DNA from 4 places in the Pollutimonas sp. M17 genome. Region 4 is predicted to be linked to each of the others. Evidence: predicted binding sites of a transcription regulator. Region 4 holds the regulator's gene; each other region holds the start of a gene.
The links. The regulator FNR, encoded in region 4, switches genes on or off when oxygen is low (the NO sensors DNR and NnrR bind a similar motif). The targets are predictions, from matches to a motif close to TTGATNNNNATCAA.

Region 1 (7,294 bases), 780 kb from region 4:
CGTGTCGATGCAGAACTGTCCGTGCTTGCTGATGCCGTCGCGCAGGCCGCAAGCGGCCAGGCAATCGAAGCCCACCGTGCAGGGGCGCTTCTTGGCGATGCGTTGCAGCTTCTCTTCCTTTTCCAGGTAATTGGCCAGCCAGGGCGTGCGCACCGCGCGGGCCGGCAGGCCGGCGACGCTCATGAAGGTCACGATGTCTTCGGGCTTGGCCTCGACCAGAACCTTCTTGAAGTTGGGATGCGCGTCGCCTTCCTCTGTTACAGCGAAAGGCGAACCGCATTGAACCGCGCTGGCCCCCATGCCCATCAGCTTGACGACCTGCTCGTGGCTGTGAATGCCGCCGCCGGTGATCAGGGGAATGTTCTCTTTTTCGATATCCAGTTCCTTGAAGAGCTCCAGCGTGCCTTCCAGCACATTCGCAAAGGCGAAATTAGGATTGTCCAGGCTGTCGGCGGTCGGCGCGCCAAGGTGGCCCGCCGCGTACTTGGGGTTCTCGATGACGATGGCATCCGGCAGGCGGTTCTTGCGCATCCATTTTTTCAGGATCAGCCCGATGCCGCGCACGTCCGACAAGATGGGAATGATCGCCACCTTGGAAAAGCCGCTGGTCAATTCGGGCAGGTCCAGGGGCAGGCCCGCGCCCACCACGACGGCGTCCGCCTCGCTTTCGCAGGCCTGGCGCACGTACGAGGTATACTCGGACACGGCCCGCATGACATTGACCGCCACCAGGCCCTTGCCCGCAGCCATTTTGTGGGCGGCCTTGACCTCGCGGTCGAGCGCGACGAGATTGGCCGAATCGATCAGCTCCTTGTTGCGCGAACGGCCCGTCTGCACCATGAGGTCGGGATGATGGCGGCGCAGATCGACGCTGGAAATCGTGCCCATCGCGCCCAGCGAAGCGACCGTGCCCGCCAGCCTGTGGGCCGACACGCCAACCCCCATGCCTCCCTGCACAATAGGCAACAGCGCCTTGCCTTTCAACTTGAGTCGTTCCAATGCGGTCTGCAACACAATAATCGTCCTTGCTTGAAAATAACGGCGTATGAACGCAGATGCCACTATGTAGGCAAAAGCCAGCAGCTTCCTTAATAAATATCAAGGTTCCGGCGTTTACCCGAATGTAAAAATACAGCGTTCGCAATGAGGTTATGCCGCCCGGCAGGCCTGTATATGTGTAGGGTGATGCTTATGGAAAACAGCAAGGAAGAAATCGTTCTGGACGTTTGCGGACTGGAGCCCCCAGAGCCGCTGGAGCGCGTGCTGGACGCCTTGTCCGTTCTTGCGGCCGGCGCCCGGCTGCGCATGCTCATCGACCGCGAGCCGCATCCGCTGTACGGCATCCTGCGCAACAACCGTTACGATTACACCACCCGCATCGACGATCGTCATCGATACGAAATCCTTATCTGGCATAAAGACTGATGCAGCGCGCCCTGTCATTTCAGCAGTCCCCCGCGCCCGGCGTCCCTTTGCGCTTCCTGTTCACCGCGCCGCTGTTCGTCCTGCTGGCCGCCGCACTGCTGCTCTGGTCCGGGCCGTCCGCGCTGTCATCGCGCTGGACGGGGCATGCCTTGGCATTGACGCACCTGTTCACACTGGGCGTCCTGGCCAATGCCATGGCGGGCGCCTTGATGCAGATACTGCCCGTCGCGACAGGTGTGAGCGTACTGGCGCCCAGGGCGACCTCCATCGCCGTGCATGCCTTGCTGAACCTGGGCACGCTGGCGCTGGCCGCCGCCTTTCTTTCCTTCCGTCCCTGGATGTTCGCGCTGGCGCTGACCCTGCTCTGCGCCGCACTGGGCTGCTTCCTGGCCGCCTGTGCGGGCGGTCTATGGAAATACCGCAGGCTGGCCACCAAGGGTTCGACCGAGATCCTCGCCACCACCCGGCTGGCGCTTGCGGCGCTGCTGGCCGCCGCGGCCCTGGGCGCCATGCTGGCCGCGGGCTTCGCCTGGCCTTTGCCGTTTTCCCGGGTACTCACCAATGCGCATGGAGCGTGGGGACTGCTGGGCTGGGTGGGCCTGCTGATCATCGGCATGGCCTATCAGGTCATTCCCATTTTCCAGGTGACTGAAATCTATCCCAAGCCCTTGACGCGCTGGCTGGCGCCCGTGATCTTCGTGCTGCTCGCGGCCTATATGGCCAATACCCTGGCGCCACCGGCCATGCGCATGGAAATCGACCTGGCCATAGGCGCCGCCATGCTGGCGGCCTACACCGCCTATGCCATCGTCACCTTGCGGCTGCTCTGGACGCGCAAAAGGCCCAAGGCCGATGCCACGACTCTATTCTGGCACACCGCCATGCTGTCCCTGGCCGCCTGCGGACCGGTCTGGCTGGCCCAGGCGGCGGGCGCGAAGGATTTTTCCGTCAGTCTCGGGCTGCTATTCATCGTGGGTTTCGGCTGGTCCGCCGTCAACGGCATGCTGTACAAGATCATCCCCTTCCTGCTTTGGTATCACGCGCAGAAAGACCTGGCCATCGCGCTGCGCGTCGTGCCCAAGGTGAAGGATTTCATTCCCGATGCCATCGCCGCGCGGCAGTACTGGGCTCATCTGATCGCCCTGCTGCTGCTTCTATCGGCCAGCCTGCTGCCCGCCCTGTTCTCGCATGCCGCCGGCCTGGCGCTGGCCGTATCGGCGGCCTGGCTGCTGTTCAACATGGCCCGGGCCCTGGGCTTTTATCTGCGGGCCCGAAAACAGATTGCACTGGCGCTGGCTGAACTGCCTCAGCCCTGATAGGAGCCCAGCCGGGCAACGTCCAGGACGGTGACTTCGCGGCCCTTGACCCGGATCAGCTCATGGGCGCACAAGTCGTGCAAGATGCGCGAGAAATGCTCCGGCGTGAGGTTCAGCCGCGAAGCGATCACCGTCTTGCTGGTTTCCAGGCGGAAGTGATGGCCGTCCTTGCATTGCTCGTCCTTCAGCAGATAGCCGATGACGCGCTGGGTGCCTGACCGCAGGGAATAGGCCTCGACGTCGCCCATCAGGCTATGCAGGCGCTGGCTCAGGCCCGCCAGCATCTTGCGCGCAAAACCCGGATGCCGACCCAGTTCATGAAAGATGACTGCCTTGCCGACATGCAGCAGCAAGGTGTCGGCAAGGGCCTGGGCCGACACGATGTAGGCCTTTTCCATGAACATCAGCGCTTCGCCGAAGCTGTCGCCGGGGCCGATCAGCCGAACGACCTTCTCGCTTCCGCCCGGCGACACGAACATCAGCTTGACCTGCCCGTAGACCACGGTGTGCAGCCCCACGCAAGGCTCGCCCCGGTGAAAAACCATTTCGCCCCGCGCGACCTGGACTTCGGTCGTGCCGGAAGCCAGGTTGTCGAGTTCATGAGCGCTCAGCTCGTTGAACAGGGGTAGCCTGGCCAGGAAATCCTGGGTACGCGTCTTGCCGCTCGTCATATTGCTAGAATCCCGTATCGATATTGTTGTGGCGCCGCGCAAACGCGGCGGCTACCCCACTCAAAAAACATGTGATCAAAATCCTGTTCAACATCGCCGGTACCCTGGCGTTGATCCTTGCCGTGCTGGGGCTGTTCCTGCCCCTGCTGCCCACCACGCCCTTCCTGCTGCTGGCGTCGGCCTGCTATATACGCGGCTCCGAACGCATGCACCGCTGGCTGACCGGACACCGCATACTGGGACCCTACCTGATAGGCATACAAACCGGCCGGGGCATCCCCATGCGCGCCAAGGTCATTACCCTGGTCTTCCTGTGGGCCACACTGGCCTTTTCCGCCTGGCATGTGCCCCTGCCCTGGGTGCGCCTGCTGCTTCTGATTCCCGGCATCTGCGTTACGGTGTATCTGTTGCGCATGAAGACCCTGCGCGCAAGCGATGCGCTGGCCGGCCCCGACGACCCGGCTAAATAAGCTTGGAGTACGTCGACACCGTGGGCTGGCCCAGGAATTTATCGAAGACCATGCCCATGGCCCGCACGAACAGACGGCCCTTAGGCGTGACGCCGATGCCCTTGTCGTCGATCCGCAGCAGGCCGGCATCCTTGAATGTCTGCAGCCTTTGCAGCTCGGGTTCGAAATAGTCCGTGAAGTCGATGCCATAGGTCCGGCCAAGCACGCTGAAATCCAGCGGCATGCTGCACATCAGGGTCATGATGACGTCGCGGCGCAAGACATCGTCCAGACTCAGTTCAAAGCCCTTTTCAATGGGCAGCCTGCCTTCGTCCAGTATCTGGTAATAGGCGTTCACGCTGCGCACCGACTGGCTGTACGAGTTGCCCACCTTGCCGATGGCCGAAACGCCCAGTCCGATCAGGTCGCACTCCGCGCGCGTGGTGTAGCCCTGGAAATTGCGATGCAGGCTTCCGTCGCGGCGCGCCAGGTTCAGTTCGTCGTCCGGCTTGGCGAAGTGATCGAGGCCGATGTATACATAGCCCGCTTCCAGCAGCCGCCGCGTGGACATCAGGAATATCTGCAGGCGCTCTTCGGCGCTGGGCAGGTCGCCGGCCGAAATAAGCCGCTGTGCCTTGAACCGGCTGGGCAGGTGGGCGTAGTTGTACAGTGCGATGCGGTCCGGAAACAGTCGTATCACGTGATCCAGCGTGCGGTCGAAGCTGGCCAGGGTCTGCTTGGGCAGGCCGTAGATCAGGTCGGTGTTGACCGACTGGAACCCCGCCTTGCGGCTGGCGCTCAGCGCCTTCTCCACCATTTCCAGAGGCTGGATGCGGTTGACGGCCGCCTGCACGGCCGGGTCGAAATCCTGCACCCCGAAGCTGGTCCGATTGAAGCCCAGCCCGGCCAGCATGGACAGCGTTCCCTCGTTCACCGTTCGCGGGTCGATCTCGACCCCCAATTCGGCATCCGGCGTGAATTCGAAATGCCGGCGCAAGGACGCCATGAGCCCGGTCAGCTCGGCGGCGCTCAGAAATGTGGGGGTGCCGCCGCCCAGATGCAGCTGGGCCGTCTTGCGATCCGGCCCCAGTTGGCCAGCCACCAGGTCCATCTCCTTGTCCAGGTAGTCGAGATACTGGGCCGCCCGGCCATGATCCTGCGTGATGACCTTGTTGCAGGCGCAGAAATAACAGAGGGACTCGCAAAAAGGCAGGTGCACGTAAACCGACAGCGGCGGATTCGTTCCAGGCTGCGCGCCGGTCCGCTGCGCCAGATAGCCCAGGTAGGCATGCTCATCGAAGCCGGAGCGGAAGCGATCGGCGGTGGGATAGGACGTGTAGCGAGGTCCCGAATGATCGAAACGCCGGATCAAGGCCTCGGAAATCTCGATGTCCGGAAAAGAAACCGTATCATGGCTGGCGACTGGAATGCTGCTGTCCATGTCTTTCTCCGATATGGGCCTGTTAGCGTCAAAAAAAACCGCTGCGGACGTTGCCTGTACGGCGCGCCGCATGCAGACTATGCTTGAATGTCCTATTGTGAAACCGGACGCCTTTATCTTTTTTGACCTAGGTCAAGCAAATGCCCGATACCCCAAAAGGCGTGCAACGCCAATCTGGCACAAGCTTTCTCAAAGCTGAACAAAACATATCGTATTATTAAGGCTGGATTCACCCATTTCAACCCAACCGTCCTCGATGTCGTTATTCTTCATACTTGCCCTGCCTTTCGCAGGCAGCATCATCGCTGCGCTGCTGCCGTCGAATGCACGCAAGCTCGAGGCCTGGCTGGCCGGATTCGTCGCCGTCGTCTGCGCCGTCCTCGTGTTTACCCAGTTTCCGCATGTGCTCGACGGCCATGTCGTCAAGGCGGTCGTGCCGTGGCTGCCCGAGCAGGGGGTCGATTTCAGTTTGCGCATGGATGGCTACTCGTGGCTGTTTTCCATGATCATCACGACCATGGGCGCGCTCATCGTGCTGTACGCACGCTACTATCTTTCGCCGCAAGATCCTGTTCCCCGCTTTTTCTCTTTCTTCCTGGCCTTCATGGGTTCCATGCTGGGCGTGGTGCTGTCGGGCAACCTGATCCAGCTCGTCGTGTTCTGGGAACTGACCAGCCTGTCGTCCTTCATGCTCATTGCCTACTGGCACCATCGGGTGGACGCCCGGCGTGGCGCCCGCATGTCCCTGACCATCACCGGCGCGGGTGGCCTGTGCCTGCTGGGCGGAGTGCTGATGCTGGGCCATGTCGTGGGCAGCTACGACATGGATACCGTGCTGTCCTCGGGCGACGTCATCCGCAACCACCCGTGGTACACGACCATACTGGTGCTGGTCGCGCTGGGCGCCCTGACCAAAAGCGCGCAATTCCCTTTCCACGTATGGCTGCCCAACGCCATGGCGGCGCCCACGCCGGTGTCCGCCTATCTGCACTCGGCCACCATGGTCAAGGCGGGCGTATTCCTGCTGGCGCGGTTCTGGCCCGTCATGGCGGGCACCGACGAATGGACCTGGATCATCGGCGGTGCCGGACTCTGTTCGCTGGTGCTGGGCGCCTACGCGGCCACCTTCCAGATGGACATGAAGGGAGTGCTGGCGTATTCGACCATCAGCCACCTGGGCCTGATCACGCTGCTGCTGGGCATGAACAGCCGGCTGGCGCTGGTCGCCGCCGTGTTCCACATGATCAACCATGCCACCTTCAAAGCCTCGCTTTTCATGGCGGCGGGCATCGTGGACCACGAAACGGGCACGCGCGATCTCAGCCGCCTGTCGGGCCTGTACCGAAGCATGCCCATCACCGCCACGCTGGCCGTCGTGGCGGCCGCCTCCATGGCCGGCGTGCCCCTGCTCAACGGCTTCATCTCGAAAGAAATGTTCTTTGCCGAAACCGTGTTCGTCAGCGGGAGCTGGTTCAACCGGGTCGGCCTGCCCGTCGCCGCCGTCATTGCCAGCGCATTCAGCGTGGCCTATTCGCTGCGCTTCGTGATGCAGGTTTTCTTCGGGCCCGCGCCGCGCGACCTGCCTCGCGCGCCCCACGAGCCGCCATTGCGCATGCTGATACCCAGCGCCATCCTGGTCCTGACCTGCCTGGTCGTGGGCATGCTGCCCAGCTTCACCCTGGGGCCCTTCCTGCATAACGCCGCCCTGGCCATCCTGGGAGAAGCCACGCCGGTCTACGACCTGCGCATCTGGCACGGCTTCAATCTGCCGCTGGCCATGAGCTTCCTGGCCCTGGGCGGCGGCATCTGCCTGCTCTGGCTGTTGCGGCACCGACACCGCAGCCGTCCGGGCAAGGCGCCTCTCATCTACCGCTTCGACGGGCGCCGCAGCTTCGAGCTCCTGCTGGAAGCGCTGGACACCGCGTCCGCCTTCGTGCTCGACTGGACGCGGTCGCCCCGCCTGCAACCCCAATTGCTGCTGGTGGTCCTGCT
Region 2 (7,294 bases), 1.5 Mb from region 4:
ACGAAGGTGGATCCATTGTCGGCGATGCCCGATCTGGGCGTGAGCGAACAGGATGCGCAGGATATTGCCGCATTCCTGTATACGCTCCGCGATGGGGAATGACGGGCCGGCTCGCGGTTCCGGAGGCGGATGGGCAGTATCCGCAGCGCCCCGACCGGTATTATCATGGGCTGTTGCCGAGGGTTTCAGGCTTCGCCGCAGCGCCGGGCCGCCGGGTCGCCGGATCGCCGGATCGCCGGATCGCCGGATCGCCGGGTCGCGCGCATAACAGGAGTTCCCCATCATGAAACTGGTCGAACCCATACTCGAGTGGCAGGACGAGATCATCGCCATTCGCCGCGATATCCATGCGCATCCCGAGCTCGCCTATCAAGAGGTCCGCAGCTCCGATCTGGTAGCCGGGCAGCTGGAGTCATGGGGCGTGGAAGTGCATCGCGGCCTGGGCATCACGGGGCTGGTGGGTGTCATACGGGGCAAAACGGACAGCGGAAGGTCCATCGGCTTGCGCGCCGACATGGACGCCCTGCCCATACAGGAACTCAACACGTTCGAGCATGCCAGCAAGCACCCTGGAAAAATGCATGCCTGCGGCCACGACGGCCACACGGCCATGTTGCTGGCCGCATCGCGCTACCTTGCGCAGCACCGCGATTTCGACGGCACGGTGTATGTCATATTCCAACCGGCCGAAGAGGGGCGGCTGGGCGCCAAGAAGATGATCGAAGACGGCTTGTTCACGCGGTTTCCCGCCGAGGCGGTTTTCGGCATGCACAACTGGCCCGGAATGGAAGTGGGGCGCTTCGGCGTCTGCGCGGGGCCCATCATGGCATCGAGCAATTACTTTACGATATCCATCATGGGCAAGGGGGCGCATGCCGCCATGCCTCACCTGGGTTGCGATCCCATCATGGCGGCCACCCATCTGGCCCAGGCGCTGCAAACCATTGTGACCCGCAATCGCAATCCTTATGATCCGGCCGTGCTCAGCGTTACCCAGATCCATGCCGGCTCGGCGGACAATGCCATTCCGGACAGGGCCGAGCTGCGCGGGACGGTGCGCGCTTTCACGCGCGAGACGGTCGACCTGATCGACAAGCGCATCGGCGAACTGGCGGAGCGGATCAGCGAGGGGTTTGGCTGCACGGCCGACTTCGTCTTCGACCGCAAGTATCCGCCCACCTACAACCATCCCCGTGAAACCGCCTTCAGCGTCCAGGTCCTTGAAGGACTTGTGGGCGCCGCCAATGTCGACGCCGCTGTACAGCCGTCGATGGCGGGCGAGGATTTCGCCCTGATGCTGCAGGAGCGGCCGGGCTGCTATATATGGATAGGCAACGGACAGGGCGATCATCGCATGCCGGGCCATGGCGAAGGCCCCTGCATGCTGCACAACCCCGCCTACGACTTCAACGACCATCTGATTCCCCTGGGCGCCAGCTATTGGATAAGGCTCGCCCAGGCCTGGCTGTCGCAGCCTTATAACGATAAGTAATGGAAAAATAATTATTTAGTCGTTCTTGTTCGAGTCCATTCTGTTTACGCTATCTGATAGCCATGGGTATCTGGCTTCCGGCTTGTTTCGCTGAAATATCCGTATCGGAAGGGCTCTTATGTCCAAAATCTATGTGATCCACGAAAACTCGGCATGGGTCGAGCCTCTCAGGGCCGCATTTGCGGAACAGGGGCTGCCCTACGAAGAGTGGTTCCTGGACGAAGGCGCGCTGGATCTTGCCCAAGCGCCGCCGCAAGGGGTGTTCTACAACCGGATGAGTGCGTCGTCGCACACCCGGAATCACCGCTATGCGCCGGAATACACGGCTGCGGTGCTGGCCTGGCTGGAATCGCATGGGCGGCGCGTCATCAACAACGGCCGCGCCTTGCAGCTGGAAATCAGCAAGGTGGCGCAATATGCCGCGCTGTCCAATTACGGCATACGCACGCCTCGCAGCATCGCGGCCGTGGGCAAGCGCCATATCGTCGAGGCGGCGGGCACGATGCCCGGCTCGTTCATCACCAAGCACAACCGCGCGGGCAAAGGCCTGGGCGTGCGGCTGTTCCATAGCGTCAAGGCGCTGGAAGACTACGTCAGCGGCGAGGCCTTCGAGCCGTCCATCGACGGCATCACCCTTATACAGGAATACATCCGGGCGCCGGAGCCCTACATCACGCGCGTGGAATTCGTGGGCGGCAGGTTCCTGTATGCGGTGCGTGTGGATACGTCGCTGGGCTTCGAGCTTTGCCCGGCCGATGTCTGCCAGGCGGGCGATGCGTTCTGCCCGGTAGGCCAAGAGGCGCCGGCGGCGCCCGCTCCCCGCTTCCAGATCGTTCAGGGTTTCGACAACCCCATCATCGAGCGCTACCAGCGCTTCATCGCGGCCAATGGCATAGGGATTTCGGGCATCGAATTCATCACCGACGAAAACGGCCAGATCTACACCTATGACGTCAATACCAACACCAACTACAACAGCGACGCCGAAGCGGCGGCCGGGTTGTATGGGATGCAGGCTATTGCCCGATACCTGGGAGAGGAGCTCCGTGGCCTGCGCGCCGGGCAAGCCCGGCCCGAACCCGCACTCGACACAGCCTGACACGTTCCGATAATGTCAGGTTGACGTCACCCCTCTCCTGGCTGGCGGGGGGGGGCTGCCAGCCAGTGTTTTCATCGGTTGCGGTGTGTCGGCCGGGCTCACGCGGGCCGCAGCGTGGGGCGGTCGGATGGCACTTCCAGATCCAGGCCCCAGTCGCCGAACTCGTACCAGTCCTCGCCCATGGATTCCGACGGGTGCTGGGTGCGGCTGGAACCGTTGCCGCACAGCATGGAATCGGCGGGGCAGTATTTATCGCAGCCCCAGCAGATACGCTCGGGATGCTTGGGATTCAGCGGAAATTTCTTGGCCATGTTCGGGCCTCAATGCGAATTGAGTTCTAAGGGTATACCCGAGTATCCTACTCGGGTATACCCCGGAAAAACATGACGGATATCAAGGAATCGCTTATTGCGCTGACGCCGGGTTGCGTTGCTGTATGAGTGTTAACGCACGTCTTCGGCTGCATCCGCTATGTTTATAAGGTCCGATAGATCGCGCGTAGAGGGTTGATGGCGTTTGTTCTGAAGTGATTCCTGTTCGTCCAAGGCAAGGTTTTCAATTATAGCGAGCAGTGTTTTACGAGTTGTCTGGATGGCAGACTCAGACACACCATTTACAGCTATGTTGTTTACTTCTTCTGCAATCGGAACCAGAACTTTTTTCAAGGCACGCCCTTTGGGCGTTAAATAAATATGGATATTTTTATTATTGTTCGGAAGCTTGCGTCGAGAAATATATCCCAGCTTCTCCATTGCGCGAAGCGCCGAATGTGTGGTGGGATCCATCAAGCCAGCCTCTTCGCTTAGCTGGCGCTGGGTCAATCCATCGTTCTCCCAAAGTATACGCAGGAAAGTCCAATGGCCGAACGATACGGAGTGTTCCATAAGGCGCATCTGAAGGGCTCGCGACACTCCTCGCATGGCATCTTTGATTAGATGGGCAAGGCGGTCGTTGGGCACAGCTTCACGCCAATGGCGCAGTACCGCATGAGATGATCCATATTGGGCTTCAAACTTTGATTTAGGCATGGAAGCGCTGTTCGATTAGAGATGATCGAACGGTTATACCACCACTTATGCTTAGATTGCATTGATCTGGTGCAAAAGTGGGATTTCTCGATTTTCGCGGCTGGATTGCAATATTGCCAAGCAAATTTCCAAGTTGGCTGTGCCCCATTCTCCAGAGTGTATGGGCTTTTTTCCTTCGATAACGGCAGCGTAGAGTTCGTCGATGACCTCGCTTCTTGGTACTGTCGGGTCTTCAAGTGGATCGAAGCGTACGCCTTCGTCATCATATATTGCTATTCCGCGAGGCCCCGGACGCAGGTCGGCACGGTCGCAAGAGGCAATTAGAAGGCCGAAATGCTCATGGTGCACCCTTGGAGCATTGCTGGAAGATGCCAAGTTGGGTTGTATGTAGTTCGGCCCACCGTAGCCTCGATCTCGCTTCAAAGCATCTTCTTCGCCAGGAGCCATGCTGTTCAATAGCCGTCTGGCGGCACCGTAGTTGCGCTGATCTTTACGTTTCCCCGTCTCGCCGACCCAGCCGCAAAACTCATCGCTATCAAAATGAGCGTTGCCGCTGTAGACCATCGATGCAGCGGCTCCATCTTCAAACGTGAGCAGCGCCGAATAGGCTGATTCGGCCGCCCGCTGAGGATCCCAGATTCCAGAATAGGCCCGGACGCTTGCCGCCCGTCCTCCGGCGATAGTTCGTACCACGTCTATTTGATGCGAGCCTTGGCTGAATATCACTCCGCCGCCTAGCTGTGTTTGCAGTTCTTCGCGACGACGAGGACGATAAAGGAAGTCGGTGTAATTCAATGCCGAGATCATTCGCAACCGTCCGAAGGCACCGCTTTGAATCAGTTGCCGGGTTCGTCGAACGGGCGTATCGAAACCATGGCTATGTCCGACGATCAAGCATACGCCAGCTGCGTTTGCCGCGTCGGTCATTGCACGGCAATCATCCAGGGTCAATGCCATCGGTTTCTCGACTAGCATGTGTCTACCATACCGAGCCGCTATCTGAACCTGCTCGCGATGAAATTGGTGTGGGGAGGCAATATAGACAGCATCGACATCGGCATCGGCGCAAAGCGCCTCAAACGACTCATATGAGTACGCACCGAAATCCCGCACAAAGCGTTGGCGAGCCTCGGCACGCGGGTCCATGCCCGCTACTACATGAATATCGGGATGCAAGGCCAAGGTGGGCTGCATTACAAGAAACCCGCGGCCCATCCCTGCGATGCCGAGCTTCAGCTTACGCCGGGGCTCTTCCGTCCTCGTGGAGGCGGCCGCATGCGACGGGAAATCGGCGCTCACTAGCGTGCTCCAGTTACGGTATCCAGCAAGGCCCCGACGTCTTCGGGTACCGTGTCGCCGCGCCAGCAGATATGCTGATCGGGACGTATGAGCGCTTTACCCACACCATACATTTCCAGAGCTTGGCTATTGTCGATATGCAGCACTTTTAGCGGTATGCCGCGTGCCTTTGCCGCCCGCTTCAAAGCATCCACATCAAACCCCACGTTGTTCAGGCAAAGCAGCGTAAAGCCTACTCCCAAGTGATCGTATAGCGAACTCCCTTCTTCTCGGCCCTTATCCAGCCAGAAGTGCGGGGCGCGGCCGCCTGGAACGCTGGTTGGTACATAATTGGCCAAGTCGTCATCGGGTGCTTGCCCATCTTGAACAATGATGGGCGAGCTGTCGTAGCGTGCGCCTAACTGCACACCCAGTGAGGCATATTCTTCGCCGAATGTGGACAGGAAAGCTCCTGTTTCAACTCGTGCATGAGCACCTTCCGGACTGTCCTTATCCAGTTCCGGCGGTATCGGCACTAAACCGACATTTCTTGCCAGTTCGCGTGCTGCCGCCGTGTTACGCTGTGCGATCGGCTTGCGCTCCAGCTCGTAGGAGGCAAGCAGATTTTTGCCTCCCCATTCTTGAACGGCTGCCGCAAGCTTCCAGGCAAGATTGGCTGCATCATCGACGCCCGTATTCATCCCGAAGCCGCCTGTTGGCGTAAACAGATGCACGGCATCGCCCGCCAATAGGATACGGCCTTGCGCGAATTTTTCAGCGACAAGTGCAACGCCAGCGGTCCATTTTGCATGTGCAAGCACTTGAACGGGAAGATCGGCCCCGGTGCATTGCCGCAATATCGCGACAATGGCGGCTTCGTCGATGTTTGAGCCGGGCGTTTCGTCGCGGGACCACAATAAGAACTCATCGTCGCCATTCAATGGAACCAAGGCTGTGCGCAGTGTTGGATTGACAATCCAGTATTGCCAGGCTCGCTTGCCATGCAGATGGTCGCGGTAGAGCGTGGGCGCGCGCAAATAGGTTGATACCATACGCCCTCCAAAAAATGCCTGGCGCAGATTTTCAAAACCTTCATAGGAGACTCCCAGTACGCCTCGCACAAAGCTGCGTCCTCCGTCGCAACCGGCAAGGTAGGATGCTTTCCAGGTTGATTGCGCTTCTGTGGAGACGTCGATTGCATCAAGGCGGACTCCATCGCATTCTTCTTGCACTCCTATGACCTTCATGCCGAACTTCAGTGTTATGCGAGGCCTTTTGGCTGCCTCCTCCAGGAGGACCTGTTCTACATACATCTGGTTGGCTCGATGTATCGGTTCGGGGACTTGATCCAGTGGACTCGATGCGGCTACGCTTAGCCGCTTTTCGGTTTCGGAAGGCATGGGTAGCCTTGCCAGCTCCCATTCGTTGAAGCGTGTAAAGTATGCGACATCGGTAGGATGATCCATGGGTAGCCCAAGATTCCGTATGCGTTTGGCGAAACCCAGGCGGCGGTAATGTTCCATGGTGCGCGAGTTATGAGTGCTCCCCTTGGGGTGCATGCGCGCCGATGATTCCGTATTGAAGACTGTGCTGTTGACCCCGTGCCGGTCAAGAAACATTGCCAGCAGCAGACCCACGGGTCCGCCGCCGACAATTGCCACGGAAGTTCTTTGTGCGTGATCCGCAGGACTGTTCAAACCGTTGCTCCGTCAGATGTTGATATGGATTTTTGGATATTCCGGCCCATGCTCTTGCTGTAGTGGGCCGGCCCTGCTGGCTAGTTCGGGTCGACGCCAGACAGCTTGACCGCCGCCTCGTATTTTCTGAGGTTTTCACGGATGTTTTTTGCATACTCTTCAGGCGTGCTCCAGACGGGAATCGATCCTAGGATTTCAAAACGATCGCGCATTTCCTTTGTATCAAGGGCCTTTTCGATGGCCTTGGATAATTTGTCCAGAATTTCCGGCGGGGTGCCTGCCGGAGCGAGTACCCCCACTTCGGAGGGGAAGTCGTATCCAGGAAATAATTCGGATAGGGTCGGCACATTCGGTGTTCCTGGAAATCGCTTCGCCGATGTAACGGCCAATAGATTGACTTGCCCCGTTGTCGCATAAGGGCCGACGGTGGGCAGTGCAGTCATCAGAACAGGGACTTGACCGGCAAGAAGGGCCGGAACGGATTGACCGGATCCTTTGTATGGAATGTGCGTCAAATTGATACTTGCTTCGGACTTGAACACCTCCATGGCGATCTGATGGATGCTTCCCACGCCGGACGATCCATAGTTAATGGAACCGGGTTCTTTCTTGGCCTGGGAGATTAGGTCCTGAATTGTCTTGAGCGAGGTTGTCTTTGCATTCGCGGCGATGAACATGGGCGTTACCCCAGCCAGGCTGA
Region 3 (7,294 bases), 660 kb from region 4:
GGACATGCTGCCGGCGCTGGCCAACAAGCAGATCGCCGGCTATACCGTCGCCGAACCCTTCAACGCCTCGGCCGAATTGCTGAAGGTGGGCAAGATCCTGCGCTTCACCGGCGACGTCTGGAAGGACCATGCCTGCTGTGTCGTGCTGATGCACGAACACGATCTGGAACAGCGCCCGGAATGGACGCAGAAGGTGGTCAACGGCATCGTCCAGGCCCAGGCCTGGATACAGGAAAACCGCCAGGAAACGGCGCGCATCCTCGCCAAGGACAACCCGCAGCGCTATACGCCGCATTCCTATGAGACACTGGCCCAGGTGCTGGTGCCTGAACTGCTGGACACGGCGCTGTACGAAGCATCGGGCGCCATCGTGAACAAGGACTGGAAGGAAAAGCGCATCGACTTCCAGCCCTATCCCTTCCCCAGCTATACGGAAGAACTGGTCCGCAAGCTCAAGACCACTCTGGTGTCGGGCCGCAACGAATTCCTGCAATCGCTGGATCCGGCCTTCGTGGCCAAGGACCTGGTGGACGATCGTTACGCCAAGAAGGCCATACAGGACCTGGGCGGCATGTCGGTGTTCGGCCTGCCCGATACGTACACCCGTAGCGAAAGCATCACCCTCTAATTCATAACGGAAAGCACGGCATATGAACAAGGCACTGAAACGACCCAATCCCGGCGTGCGGCTCGCCCTGAGCCTGGGCGGTCTGTTCATCCTGCTGCTGCTGTGGGGCGCGGGCACGCGCATGCTGGAACAGAACATCGCGCTGGCCAACCTTCTGAGCCCGCGGGAGACCTTTCAAAGCCTGTATGCGCTGCTGGTCGAAAACCAGTTGACGCTGCATACGCTGACCAGCATGAAACGCGTGCTGATCGGGCTGGGCCTGGCCTTGCTGATAGGTGTGCCCATCGGTCTGGCCATAGGCAGCTCGCGCGCCCTGGAGAACAGCGCCAGCAGCGCATTCCAGTTCCTGCGCATGATCTCCCCGCTGTCCTGGATGCCGATTGCCGTCATGGTGTTCGGCATCGGCGATGCGCCCATTTATTTCCTGCTGACCTTCGCCGCCGTCTGGCCCATCATCCTGAACACCTCGGCCGGCGTGCGCCAATTGAATCCGAAGTGGCTGATGCTGGCCAAGAGCCTGAGCGCAACGCGCCGGGAGATCCTGTTCAAGATCATCGTGCCGGGCGTGCTGGGGCACATCCTGACGGGCGCCCGCCTGGCCATCGGCATCATCTGGATCGTGCTGGTGCCTTGCGAAATGCTGGGTGTCAGTTCGGGCCTGGGATATTTCATTCTGGACACGCGGGACCGGCTGGCCTATTCGGAACTGATGGCGGTCATCGTCCTGATCGGGGCCCTGGGTTTCATGCTGGACGCACTGGCGCAGAAAGCCTACCAGCGCTGGACGCACACCGCCTGAACAGCGTCGCCCCGCGACCCGGCGATGCCACTGCGGGCTGCGGGGCGCGGGGCTCGTGCAAGGTATTTTCTGACGCGTGCCGGGTGGCGGGGCAGGACGCACGCAGCGTATTCTTCTGACGCGTGCCGGGTGGCGGGAGCCGGCCTTGCTCCTCGTGGCCGGTTCGGCGCCCTGCGCGCCGAACACCGCTACGCCTGGCTCCTCCGCCCCTTCGGGCTACGTTCGCCGACGGCTGGCTCGGCCCCGAAAGTCGCCGCGTCCGACCCCCGCCACCCGACCCGCTGCGGTGTTTTTCGTTTGAGACGCCGCTGGGGTAGCTTTTGTGCTTGGCATTTTTATGCGGCGCCCTGTGCTGCTGGACGGGGTCTTGCGCCGTCCCGGCCTCGCGCGCCTGCCGCGCGGGCCGGAACATTCGGGCTTGGCGGATGGTCCATCGTCAACTATGCTGCCAAGGCGCAGCCGGTGGGCGGGGGACGGGCGACGGTTGAGCAAGCCGCCGCAGGTGCTTTGCGCCGGGGGCGTAAGAGGGCGCGCATGTTTGAGCCGGCAATCAGCCTACAGGCGGCTGATTGCCGGCGAGTTCTCGCCCGGCCCCCGGCGCAAAGCGCCTGCAAGGGAACCCCGAAGGGGCGCAGCGAGCGGAGCCCGGCCCCGGCCCACCGGCTGTGCCGGTTTGACAAGCTGACGCCACACACTCACAGGCCATAAAGCCTGTAAACACCTGAACCGAAAATGCGCTAGCCGGCCACGATATCCAGTTTGGCCACGCCTAGCGCCAGCGTCTTCGTGCCCACCTCGCGGAACTGGATCTGCGCCTGCGCATCCTGGCCGGCACCGCTAAGCCCTATCACCGTACCTTCGCCGAACTTGGCGTGCCTGACGCCGGTGCCGATGCGGAATTGCTTCTCACCCACCGTCACGCCCGTCGTCAGGCTGCGCGGCACGCGGGGCGCAACGGAGCCGCTGTCGGGCCGGTTGTAGGCATCGCCGCGCCGGAAAGCGCCGCTCCAGGTGTTTTCACGTACGGCAACGCGCCCTTCCTTGGGCGTCAGCCACTTCAGGTGCTCATCGGGTATTTCATCCAGAAAGCGCGAGCGCATGGCATAGCGGGTCTGGCCGTGCAGCATGCGGCTTTGCGCCAGCGTCAGGTACAGGCGTTCGCGCGCGCGGGTAATGGCCACGTACATCAGCCGGCGCTCCTCTTCCAGGCCGGCCACCTCGAGCAGGCTGTTCTCATGCGGGAACAGGCCTTCCTCGACCCCGGTGATGAAGACCGAATCGAACTCCAGGCCCTTGGCGGCGTGCACCGTCATGAGCTGGACGGCATCCTGCCCCGCCTGTGCCTGGTTGTCCCCGGCTTCCAGCGAGGCATGGGTCAGGAACGCGGCCAGCGGCGACATGGGCGCGGCGCCCTCGCCGGGTTCGGCGGACAGGGTCTGCGCCGCAAGCGCGCCATCGGGAATTCGCCCGGCCGGCAGGCCTTCGAAGTTTTCCTCGGCCACGAACGCGGCCGCCGCATTGACCAGTTCCTGCAGGTTCTCCAGGCGGTCGGCGCCTTCCCGGTCGTTCTGGTAGTGGGCCAGCAGGCCGCTGTGATGCACCACGTGGTCGATCAGCTCGGGTAGGGAAAGGATCTGCGCCTCGTGGGCCATTTGCTGGATCAATTCGGCGAAGCGCGCCAGATTGCCGCCGCCTTTGCCCGACATCAGGGGCACGGCGCGGAACAGGCTGCTGCCCTGCTGACGGGCCGTGTCGGCCAGCTGTTCGAGCGTGCGGGCGCCGATGCCGCGCGTGGGAAAGTTCACGACTCGCAGCCATGAGGTGTCATCATGCGGGTTGTCCATCAGCCGCAGGTAGGCCAGCGCATGCTTGACTTCCTGGCGCTCGAAGAAACGCAGTCCGCCGTACACCTTGTAGGGTATGCCGGCCGAAAACAAGGCATGTTCGATGATGCGCGACTGGGCGTTGCTGCGATACAGTATGGCGATTTCCCGGCGCAGGCGGCCGTCGTTGATCAGCGCCTTGGTCTCGTCGATGATCCACTGGGCCTCCAGCAGGTCGGATGGCTGCTCCACCACCCGGACCGGCTCGCCCTCGCCTTGCTCGGTCCACAGGTTCTTGCCCAGGCGGGCGGTGTTGTGGGAGATCAGGGCGTTGGCCGAATCCAGTATGTGTCCGTAAGAGCGGTAGTTCTGTTCCAGGCGGATGACATTGCCCCGGGCGTAGTCGCGCTCGAAATCCGACATATTGCCCACGTTGGCGCCACGGAAGGCGTAGATGGACTGGTCGTCGTCGCCGACCGCGAAAATCGACGCGCCGCCGCCCGCCAGCAGGGTCAGCCAGCGGTACTGCAGGGTGTTGGTGTCCTGGAACTCGTCGACCAGGATGTGCTGGAAGCGGCGCTGGTAATGTTCGCGTATGGGCGCATTGCGCTGCAGCAGCTCATAGGCGCGCAACAGCAATTCGGCAAAGTCGACCACCCCCTCGCGCTGGCATTGATCCTGATACAGCTGATAGATTTCGACCAGCCGGCGGCGGTGCGCATCCCAGACCTCGACGTCGCCCGGCCGCTGCCCTTCTTCCTTGGCGCCGTTGATGAAGCGCTGGACGTCGCGCGGCGGAAATTTCTCGTCGTCGATCCCGGCGCCCTTCAGCAGGCGCTTGATCGCCGCCAGTTGATCGGCGCTGTCCAGTATCTGGAAAGTCTGGATCAGGCCGGCGTCGCGGTGATGGGCGCGCAACAGCCGGTTGCACAGGCCATGAAAGGTGCCCACCCACAACCCGCGCGTATTGATGGGCAGCAAGGCCGAAAGGCGCGTGAGCATCTCGCGCGCCGATTTGTTGGTGAACGTGACCGCCATGAGCCCAAAAGGACTGGCCTGGCCTGTTTGTATCAGCCAGGCCATGCGTGTCGTCAGAACTCGGGTTTTTCCGCTGCCCGCGCCGGCCAGGACCAGCGCGTGGGAGGGAGGTAGCGTGACAGCGGCTTGTTGTTGCGGATTGAGGCTGTCTATCATGCCGCGTAGCGGCGCAACCGGTAGGCGAACTGCTCGAGGCTTTCTATGCCGCTTTGCTGGGCCCGCTGGCACCATGCCTGCAAGTCGGCCAGCAACTGCTCGCTGCTGGCGCTGGAGCTTTCCCAAAGGCGGACCAGTTCGCGCCGCATCTGCACCAGCGTGGACAGGGATTGATTCTGGGCCAGAACGGTGTCCAGTTCGGCGCGTTGAGCCGGTTCAAGGGTGTCGTCGGTGCTGCTGATCCAGTCTTTGCAGCGGCTGAGCAGCGTCCAGCTGCAATCGGGACTGCCTTCCTTGCGCGCGGGCTTCAGCTTGCTGAGTTCGTCGCTGGCCGCTTTCTTGACCAGGTCGGTGTAGCGCGCCAGGATTTCGTAGCGGTGGGTGATGACGCCCTGCAAGGTGCTGGCATCGGCCAGGGCCTTGGGCGGATCGAGCTTGAGCTTGGGCGCCAGCTTCTTGACCTTGGCCAGGCCGAAGAATCGCAAGACGCTTATATAGCACCAGCCCAGGTCGAACTCGTACCATTTGGTGGAGAACTTGGCCGAGGTGCCGTAGGCGTGGTGGTTGTTGTGCAGTTCTTCGCCGCCGATGATGATGCCCCAGGGCGACACATTGGTGCTGGTATCGGGACTGGCATAGTTGCGATAGCCCCAGGCGTGGCCGATGCCGTTGACGACGCCGGCGGCCCAGAAGGGTATCCAGGCCATCTGTATGGCCCATACGGTCAGGCCCAGCACGCCGAACAGGGCCAGGTCGATGCCCAGCATGATGAGGATGCCCATCAGGCTGTGACGGGTGTAAAGCTTGCGTTCTATCCAGTCATCGGGCGTGCCGTGGCCGAAGCGCTTGAGGGTTTCGGGGTTGGTGGCTTCCTCGCGGTACAGTTCGGCACCGCGGAAGAACACCTTGCCCAGGCCGAATACGACCGGTGAATGGGGGTCGCCTTCTTTCTCGCACTTGGCGTGGTGCTTGCGGTGTATGGCCACCCATTCCTTGGTGACCATGCCGGTGGTCATCCAAAGCCAGAAACGGAAGAAATGCATGACGCCCGGATGCAGGTCCAACCCCCGATGAGCCTGGCTACGGTGCAAAAATACCGTAACCGCCACGATCGTGATGTGAGTGAGCACAAGGGTAACCAGCACGACCTGCCACCACGAAAGTTGCAGCAAACCGCCTGATAATAAAGTAATAATTTGGTCCATAAACCTGTAAAGGCCTCATGTTAAGACAAAGAAAAGTGTAGCCCAGTTGTCAGGCTTATGACAGCAGAATTTCAATTTAGTTTTGATGAAAATCAAGAATGGCGCGGCTCGGCGCGCCATTCCTTGCGTCTTTCCAGGCCGGGATGCGGCCCAGTACGCCGTAGAACGCCCTGGGAGGCTGCCAGGGCGTTTTCCTGGATAAAACTACAGCTCCCCTTCGCTGGGCGTTTGCGCGGCGTCCTGGGGCGTCGTGAGGCCTTTTTCGGCATTGGCGGGCTTCGCCCGCTCCAGCACGGCGGCGAAAAAACCGTCGGTGCCGTGTACGTCCGGGCGCATGCGCAGATACAGGCTTTCCTGTGTCAGATTTTCGCAACGATCTGCGGCGATTTTGCCGGCATCCAGGAGGGTAAAGTCGGGATGTTCAGCTAAAAAAGCCTCAACCTGCTGCTCGTTTTCCTCCGGCAGCACGCTGCAGGTGGCATAGACCAGCCTGCCGCCCGGGGCGACGCAACGCGCCGCCTGCCGCAGGATGCGCGCCTGGGTTTCCAAGAGCGCCTGCAGGGACTCCGGATGCTGGCGCCATTTAAGGTCGGGATTGCGCCGCAGTGTGCCCAGCCCGCTGCACGGCGCGTCGACCAGAACCCTGTGCGCCTTGCCGCGCAGGCGCTTGACCCGCTGATCGTTGTCGGGGTCGATGACCACGGGCACGATGTTGGACAGGCCGCTGCGGGCAAAGCGCGGCTTGGCCCGCGCCAGGCGCGCCGCCGACACATCGAAGGCATAGAGGCGGCCCGTGGAACGCATCAGCGCCCCCAGCAGCAGCGTCTTGCCGCCGGCGCCGGCGCAATAATCGATGATCATCTCGCCGCGCTTGGGCGCGACCAGCGCCGCCAGGATCTGGCTGCCTTCGTCCTGGACTTCGATTTCGCCCTTCTCGAACATGGGCCAGCGATTCACCGGGGGCCGGCCTTGCAGGCGTATGCCCCAAGGAGAATGCGGCGTGGGTTCCGGGTCGTAGCGCAGCGCGGGCCCGGCGCGCAATTGCTTGAGCATGTCCTTGCGGTCGGCCTTAAGGGGATTGACCCGTATGTCCAGCGGCGCCGTCTGGTTCAGGGCCCGGACCAGGGAATCGGGATTGTCCAGCGCAGCGAGGCGCTCGTCCAGCCAATCGGGAAGGCTGTCGCGCACTGCCCGGGACAAGCCCGCCACGTCTATCTTCTGCACGTGCTCCAGCCAATGCTGCTCTTGTTCCGACAAGCCCTGGTTCAGCACCGATTTGTCGAATACCGATGCCAGGCCCAGGATGGCCAGGCGGCGGGCGGCGGGCCCGCTGCCGCTTTCGGCGTACTGCCGGTAGCGGCGCAAATGGCGCAGCACATCGAAGACGGCTTCGGCCACCTCGCCGCGATCGCGCATGCCCAGCTTGGGATGGGCGCGCAGCCAGTGCGACAAAGCGGCATCGGCCGGGTATTCCCATTGCAGGATCTCGCCCAGCACGCTGCGGACCTGTTCGATGCGCACGGCCGCCATGACGTAGGGGCGACCGGCGGGCGCAGCGCCCTCGCGCCGAGGAGCGCCGGCCTCTCGCCGTGGCGCAGCGCCTTCCGGACGGGAGGCGCCGCCTTCGTGCCGTGCGGGACGGCCC
Region 4 (7,294 bases):
TCCTGCTGGCCCGCCTCGGCGGCCTGCAAACGGCCTTCCAGCTCGGGCAGCTTGCCGTACTGCAGCTCGGCCAGCTTGTCGAACTGGCCCTTGCGCTGCAGCTCGGCCATCTCGGCGCGCGTGCGTTCGATCTCCTCTTTGATCGCCTGCGAGCCCTGCACCGCGGCCTTCTCGGCCTTCCAGATTTCCTCGAAGTCGTTGTACTCGCGCTGCAGCTTCAGGAGCTCGTCTTCGATGGCCTTCAGCCGGCGCTGCGAACCTTCATCCGTATCCTTGTTGACCGCTTCGCGCTCGATCTTCAATTGGATGATGCGGCGATCCAGCTTGTCCATGACCTCGGGCTTGGAATCGATTTCCATGCGGATGCGGGCCGCCGCCTCGTCGATCAGGTCGATGGCCTTGTCGGGCAGGAAGCGGTCGGTGATGTAGCGGTTGGAGAGCTCGGCCGCCGCCACGATGGCCGGATCGGTAATGGCTACGCCATGGTGCAGTTCATAGCGCTCCTGAAGGCCGCGCAGGATGGCAATGGTGGATTCGACATCGGGCTCGTTGATGAAGACCTTCTGGAAGCGGCGTTCCAGCGCGGCATCCTTCTCGATGTACTTGCGGTATTCGTCCAGCGTGGTCGCGCCTATGCAATGCAGTTCGCCGCGCGACAGGGCGGGCTTGAGCATGTTGCCGGCGTCCATCGCGCCCTCGGCCTTGCCCGCGCCGACCATGGTGTGCAATTCATCGATGAAGACGATGGTCTGCCCGTCGTCCTGGGAAAGCTCCTTCAGGACCGCCTTCAGCCGCTCTTCGAATTCGCCCCGATACTTGGCGCCGGCCAGCAAGGCCGCCATGTCCAGGGACAATACCCGCTTGCCCTTCAGGGTCTCGGGCACCTCGTTGTTGACGATGCGCTGCGCCAGCCCTTCGACGATGGCCGTCTTGCCCACGCCCGGCTCGCCGATGAGCACAGGGTTGTTCTTGGTGCGTCGCTGCAATATCTGTATGGAACGGCGGATTTCGTCGTCGCGGCCGATCACCGGGTCCAGCTTGCCCTGGCGGGCGCGCTCGGTCAGGTCGGTGGTGTACTTGGACAAGGCCTCGCGGTTGGATTCGCCTTCGGAGTCGGATACCGACGCGCCGCCGCGCACCGCCTCGATGGCGGCTTCCAGCGCCTTGCGCTGCAGGCCCGACTCGCGCAGGAGCCGGCCGGTTTCGCCCTTGTCGTCGGACATGGCCAGCAGGAAGAGTTCGCTGGCAATATAGGTATCGCCCCGGTTCGAGGCCTCTTTGTCGGTGCGCGCCAGCGCCGCCTGCAAATCGCGGCTGGCCTGGATATTGCCCTCGGCGCCCTGCACCTGGGGGAAGCTTTCGATCTGCGTGTTCAAGGCCGGCCCCAGGCGGTTGGCCGCCACGCCGGCGCGCGCCAGCAGGCTGGCCGCACCGCTGTCCGTATCGGCCAGCAGGGCCGCCAGGACGTGGGCCGGCTCGATATACTGATTATCGTGCTTCACGGCCAGGCTTTGCGCGTCGGCAAGGGCCTGCTGGAACTTCGTCGTCAATTTATCGTATCGCATAATATGGTTTTCACTGAAATGGGAGAGCATGTGCTCGAATAGTGAATATGTGCGGCCGGAACAGGCATTTTCAAGGGCGTTTGCGGCCGCCGCGGACCGAAGGCGTTCCCCATGCTGATACTATTGCACTTGGCCCGGCCCCGCACTGACTGGCCGCCTACCTGACACGCCAGCATGGACAAATTCAAACAACTCGAAAGCTTCGTGGCCGTTGCGACACTGGGCAGCCTGTCGGCCGCCGCCCGGGCCGAAGGCATCGCCCCGGCAATGATGGGCCGGCGCATCAGCTCGCTTGAAGCGCGCCTGGGCATCAAGCTTCTGGCGCGCTCCACCCGCCGCCTGTCCCTGACCTCGGAAGGCGCCGAACTGTTCGAAGAGGCGCAGCGCATCCTGCGCGAACTGAATGACGCTGAATCGCGCATTTCACAGGGCAGCATACGGCCCAGCGGGCATTTGCGCGTCAGCGCGCCGGCGGGCTTCGGGCGGCGCCACGTGGCGCCGCTGATACCCGAGTTCGTCGCCGCCTACCCCGAGGTCACCGTCACCCTCGACCTCAGCGACCGCCTGGTCGATCTCATCGAAGAACGCTACGACTGCGCCATCCGCCTGGGCGAACTGGACGATTCCCAGATCGTCGGATTGCGCCTGGCCGACAACAAACGCGTCATCGTCGCCGCTCCGTCCTACCTGCAGGAATACGGCCGCCCCAATACGCCCGACGATCTGGCGCAGCACAACTGCCTGTCTTTCGGCAACCAGGGCAATCAGGCCCGGGGGTGGCTGCTCAGGCAGGACGGGGAACTGCGCGCCGTGCGCGTCAAGGGCAATATGGCCTGCAGCGACGGATCGGTGCTGCATCAGTGGACGCTGGCCGGCATCGGGCTGGCCTGGCGTTCTTTGTGGGAAGTCCAGGAGGACCTGGCCGAGGGGCGCCTGATCAGCGTGCTGGACGACTACGCGGCCCCGGCCAACGGCATTTTCGCCATGCTGCCCGAACGCAAGCACCTGCCCCTGCGTGTACGCCTGTTCATCGACATGGTCAAGGCGCGCTATGCATCGCCCGCCTACTGGAATCCCACTGGCGAAAAAACCACACTCAGGTGACAAGCAAGGGATTAAAAGCCCGCTACCGTATACTTGATGCATGTCATGGCAAGGGATGCGCCAGTCTCCCTGACTGAAAGCTTACAATGAAGCATACGGCCCTTAGCTGGCCGCCGAACCTTACTTCCTCGCCCACGAGGACGATTGAATGCAGAAAAAAATTCCTGTTACTCCCAATTCGACGCGCTGTTCCACTTGCATGCTCAGCGAAATATGCCTGCCGCTGGGCATGCCGCGCAATGATGTCGCCAAGCTGGATGAATTGGTCAAGGAACGCATCCGCATCCCCAAGGGGAGTGCCCTGTTCCGCCTGGGCGACAAGACCGAAGCGGTGTACGGCATCCGGTCGGGCTCCCTGAAGACCCAGCTGGAGGATTCCTCCGGCCAGGTGCAGATCACCGGCTTCCTGCTGCCCGGCGAGATCCTGGGCATGGACGGCCTGCTGGACAACACCCATGTATCCCACGCCATCGCGCTGGAAGATACCGAAGTCTGTGTCATACGCATAGACGAAATGGACCAGCTGTCGCAGCATCTTCCAGTGCTGCAGCAACAGTTCCGGCGGCTCATGAGCAAGGAAATCAGCCGTTCGCACCATCTGATCATGGCCCTGGGCGCCCTGCGGTCCGAGCAAAGGCTGGCCGCCTTCCTGGTGAACCTGTCGCAAAGGCTGGTTGTGCTGGGCTATTCGGCCAGTGAATTCATCCTGCGCATGAGCCGCGAGGAAATCGGCAACTACCTGGGCCTGACCCTGGAGACCGTCAGCCGTCTGTTTTCCCGCTTTGCGCGGGAGGGGCTGATCCGGGTCCAGCAACGCGAGGTCCACATCCTGGACATGCGCAATCTGCAGGCGCTGGCCGGCACCGACTGCGGCTGAGGGCCGCCCCGCCGCTACGCGGCGGTTATTGCTCTATGGGATCGCCGAACTCGTCGACCAGCTGGCCGCGAGGCGCCAGGTGCAGGCTCAGGGCGCTGGACAAGGCGGCCATCAGCCAGAAAAGAAAGAATCCCCCCGCATACACTTGCTGGCGAGTAGCTTCCATATAGCCGAAAAAGGCGATATCCAGGGGATCGACCATGGCGAATACCGCTGCACTGGTGGCCGCGCCCACCAGGAACGAAGGCCATAAAATCCACATCAATGAACGCCACCGCATAAAGGTCTCCCGTCGTATTCTTTTGCTTGCCTAAGGTTTTGAAGGCGGCGGAGTCTGGGTTTGCTTGCTGACGACCAGGCCGCGCTTGACGCCCCCGTCGGTAATGGCCTGATCCCCAAAATTCTGCACCGCCAGCACAATGGTAATGATACAGCCAACGACGGCCGCCGCCGGGCCGGCCATGAGTATCCATGGCCAGGGCTCCCGCCACCAGGGCTTGCTGCTGTTTTCGGGCCCATTCGCGCCAGTGGGTTGGGTGTCGGACATGGTGCTGCCTCCTGGAATCATTTTGGCACAAAAAAGCTGGAACGCTCGACGACGGTCGTTTCGCCTTCCTCGCCATAGCTGCCCACCACGGTGAGCTCGATATCGTGCAGGCCCGCGTCGACCTTGCCGGCCGGCGCCCGTACCACGATGGGCACCAGCCGGTTCGACGCCGGATCGACGTGGACTGTGGTCGCGCCATGGTCGGCCGTCATGATGGACAGCTCGGGCAGACCGCTGGCGCCCAGGGTCAGCTCGACCGGCGACTCGGACGTGTTGATGAACTGCAGGCGATAAACGTTCTCTATCATGCCGCCCGCCACTTCGCGGCCCAGTACGCCCCGGTCGCGGATGACGTCCATGCGCAGGTTCGTGCGCGTGGCCAGCGACACCACGAAGCCAATGACGATCAACCCCAATATGAAGGAGTAAGCCAGCACCCGCGGCCGCAGCATGCGCTTGCGGACCTGGCTTTGCGTCATGCCGTCGGCGATGGCGCGCCCGGAGGTATATCGGATCAGGCCTTTGGGATAATCCATTTTTTCCATGACCTGATCACAGGCGTCGACACAGGCGCCGCAGCCTATGCACATGTATTGCAGGCCGTCGCGGATGTCGATGCCGGTGGGGCAAACCTGCACGCACAGGCTGCAATCGACGCAGTCGCCCATGCCGGCTTCCTTGTGGTCGATGCGGCGCGAGCGTCCGCCCCTGGGCTCACCGCGCACATGGTCGTAGGTCACCACGAAGGTGTCGTCGTCGACCATCACGCTCTGGAAGCGCGCATAGGGGCACATGTATTTGCAGACGGCTTCACGCATGAAGCCCGCGTTGCCCCAGGTCGCGAAGGCGTAGAACACCATCCAGAACCACTGCCACGGCCCCAGGGACAGGGTCAGCAGGCCCATGCCCAGTTCGCGTATGGGCGCGAAATAGCCGATGAAGGTGGAGCCCGTCCACCAGGCGATCAGCAGCCAGACGATGTGCTTGGATGCCTTCAGGCGTATCTTGCGCCATGTCCAGGGTTGCTCGTCCAGGCGGATGCGCGCCAGCCGGTCGCCCTCGATGCGCCGCTCGACCCACATGAAGATTTCGGTATAGACCGTTTGCGGACAGGCATAGCCGCAGAACAGGCGCCCCGCCATCGCGGTGAACAGGAACAGGGCGAAGGCCGAAACCACCAGCAGGACGGCCAGGTAGATGACGTCCTGCGGCCACAGCACCATGCCGAAGATGTAGAACTTGCGCGCGGCCAGATCGAACAATACGGCCTGGCGGCCGTTCCATTGCAGCCAGGGCAGTCCGTAGAAGATCAATTGCGTCACGAACACCATGACGATGCGCCAGCGCGCGAAGATGCCCGACACCGAGCGCGGGTAGATCTTGCTGCGCACGTCGGACAGCGCCTTCTCGACCTGCGGAGAAGCGCCACCCCCGACCCTGGATACGCGGGGCGGCTGCCAGGCGGGCGCCGCCGCGGATGTTTGCGTGGTCGGATTGACGGGTGGTTCGCTGCTCATGTGTGGCCTTTTATTTCGCTGCTGTGCTGGTTCCCTGATTGGACAAGCCCCATACCCATGCGGTAAGCATGCGGATCTGGTCCTCGGTCAGAATGCCTTCCTGCGCCGGCATGCGGTTCTCGCGTCCGTTCAGGATGGTGTCCACGATGGACGCCTCGGAGCTGCCATAGAGCCAGACATTGTCGGTCAGGTTCGGCGCACCCAGGGCGGTGTTGCCCTTGCCTTCGACGCCGTGGCAGGCGACACAGAAGGTCTCGAAGCCGCGCTTGCCCGGCACGACGCGCAGCGGATCGCTGGCCAGGCCCGACAGGGAACGCACGTATTGGGCGATGTCGGCGGCCTCGGCCGGCTTGATGGACGACTTCCAGGCGGGCATCATGCCGTGCCGGCCCTTGGTGATGGTTTGCAGGATCTGTTCGGGCGCGCCGCCGTACAGCCAGTCGCCATCGGCCAGGTTGGGGAAGTTGCCGCTGCCCCGGGCATCCGAACCATGGCATTGCGCACAGTTGTTCAGGAACAGCCGCTGCCCGATTTCGCGGGCCTGCTCGTCGTGGGCCACCTCGGTGATCGGCATTTCCTTGTAGCGGGCGTATACCGGCCGGATCTGCTCGTTCATGGCCTCTTGCTGCGCCTTGACCTGCCTGGCCGCGGTATAGCCCAGAGTGCCCTCGTAGCTGCCCAGGCCGGGATACAGGAACAGCATGCCCAGGGCAATGACGCACAGCCCTATGTAGAACACCGTCCACCATCGCGGCACCGGCGTGTTCAGCTCGGTCAGGTCGCCGTCCCAGACGTGTCCGGTGTCCTCGACCTGAGGCACGGTCTTCTTCAGCCAGGCGCGCTGGGTGAACAGCAGCCAAAGGCAAAAGACGATCCCGCCGATGGCGATGATGGCGATGAAGTAGCTCCAGAAGCTACTGACGAAGTCACTCATGCGAGCCCCCTGCATTTTTATCCGTCGAGCGTTCATCGGGCATGGCGAAAGGCAGCAGCGATGCTTCCCGGTTCGCGTCGGCCCGGCCGCGTGAGTAAGCCCACCATACGATGCCCAGGAAGGTCAGCATGGCGATGATTGTTGCAATTCCATTGACGATAGCCATTACAGCGCTCCTTCGGAAACCGCCTTGGCGGCCGCCTCGCGGCCGGCCACGCCCAGGCCCTGCAGATACGCCACCAGGGCGTCCTCTTCGGTCTTGCCCTTCAACTGCTCGGGCGCCTTCTGGATCTGCTCGTCGGTATAGGGCACGCCCAGCTTGCGCAGCGCGCGCATGCGGTCCTGGACGTTCTCCTGATCGACCCGATTGTGCTGCAGCCAGGGATAGGCGGGCATGTTGGACTCTTTCACCACGTCACGCGGATTGCGCAGGTGCACGCGGTGCCAGTCGTCGGAATAGCGCTGGCCGACCCGCGCCAGGTCGGGGCCGGTGCGCTTGGAACCCCACAGGAAGGGGTAGTCGTAGGTGGATTCGCCGGCCAGCGAATAAGGGCCGTAGCGCAGCACCTCGGAGCTGAGCATGCGGATCTGCTGCGAATGGCAGCCCACGCATCCCTCGCGTATGTAGACGTCACGGCCGATGAGGTTGAGCGGCTCGTAGGGCTGCACGCCCGGGGCCGGCGCCGTGGTCGAATGCTGGAAGAACAAGGGGACGATCTGCACCAGACCCGCGAAGGAGATCACCACGAT

Region 1: hemN (oxygen-independent coproporphyrinogen III oxidase) is a predicted target of FNR. The motif match lies at 5,425-5,438, and genes of this name have one in related genera.
Region 2: OEG81_RS03510 (DUF3079 domain-containing protein) is a predicted target of FNR. The motif match lies at 2,975-2,988, and genes of this name have one in related genera.
Region 3: OEG81_RS07730 (fatty acid desaturase) is a predicted target of FNR. The motif match lies at 5,732-5,745, and genes of this name have one in related genera.

Annotation. Positions count from the first base shown of each region.
Region 1 is NZ_CP107548.1:1,487,423-1,494,716, reverse strand. It holds gene OEG81_RS07175 (NAD(P)H-dependent flavin oxidoreductase) at 1-1,047, opposite strand, end outside; gene OEG81_RS07170 (DUF2249 domain-containing protein) at 1,192-1,425, shown strand; gene OEG81_RS07165 (hypothetical protein) at 1,425-2,741, shown strand; gene OEG81_RS07160 (Crp/Fnr family transcriptional regulator) at 2,732-3,412, opposite strand; gene OEG81_RS07155 (YbaN family protein) at 3,484-3,882, shown strand; gene hemN (oxygen-independent coproporphyrinogen III oxidase) at 3,875-5,302, opposite strand; gene OEG81_RS07145 (monovalent cation/H+ antiporter subunit A) at 5,559-7,294, shown strand, end outside.
Region 2 is NZ_CP107548.1:723,262-730,555, forward strand. It holds gene OEG81_RS03495 (c-type cytochrome) at 1-102, shown strand, start outside; gene OEG81_RS03500 (M20 aminoacylase family protein) at 284-1,492, shown strand; gene OEG81_RS03505 (ATP-grasp domain-containing protein) at 1,611-2,591, shown strand; gene OEG81_RS03510 (DUF3079 domain-containing protein) at 2,690-2,902, opposite strand; gene OEG81_RS03515 (MarR family winged helix-turn-helix transcriptional regulator) at 3,035-3,619, opposite strand; gene OEG81_RS03520 (Gfo/Idh/MocA family oxidoreductase) at 3,671-4,855, opposite strand; gene OEG81_RS03525 (FAD-dependent monooxygenase) at 4,918-6,594, opposite strand; gene OEG81_RS03530 (Bug family tripartite tricarboxylate transporter substrate binding protein) at 6,675-7,294, opposite strand, start outside.
Region 3 is NZ_CP107548.1:1,604,957-1,612,250, reverse strand. It holds gene OEG81_RS07745 (ABC transporter substrate-binding protein) at 1-628, shown strand, start outside; gene OEG81_RS07740 (ABC transporter permease) at 651-1,427, shown strand; gene OEG81_RS07735 (UvrD-helicase domain-containing protein) at 2,165-4,444, opposite strand; gene OEG81_RS07730 (fatty acid desaturase) at 4,441-5,649, opposite strand; gene OEG81_RS07725 (RsmB/NOP family class I SAM-dependent RNA methyltransferase) at 5,854-7,146, opposite strand.
Region 4 is NZ_CP107548.1:2,266,370-2,273,663, forward strand. It holds gene clpB (ATP-dependent chaperone ClpB) at 1-1,565, opposite strand, end outside; gene OEG81_RS10730 (LysR family transcriptional regulator) at 1,740-2,669, shown strand; gene fnr (fumarate/nitrate reduction transcriptional regulator Fnr) at 2,818-3,546, shown strand; gene OEG81_RS10740 (hypothetical protein) at 3,572-3,826, opposite strand; gene OEG81_RS10745 (FixH family protein) at 3,857-4,093, opposite strand; gene ccoG (cytochrome c oxidase accessory protein CcoG) at 4,111-5,610, opposite strand; gene ccoP (cytochrome-c oxidase, cbb3-type subunit III) at 5,621-6,544, opposite strand; gene OEG81_RS10760 (cbb3-type cytochrome oxidase subunit 3) at 6,537-6,710, opposite strand; gene ccoO (cytochrome-c oxidase, cbb3-type subunit II) at 6,710-7,294, opposite strand, start outside.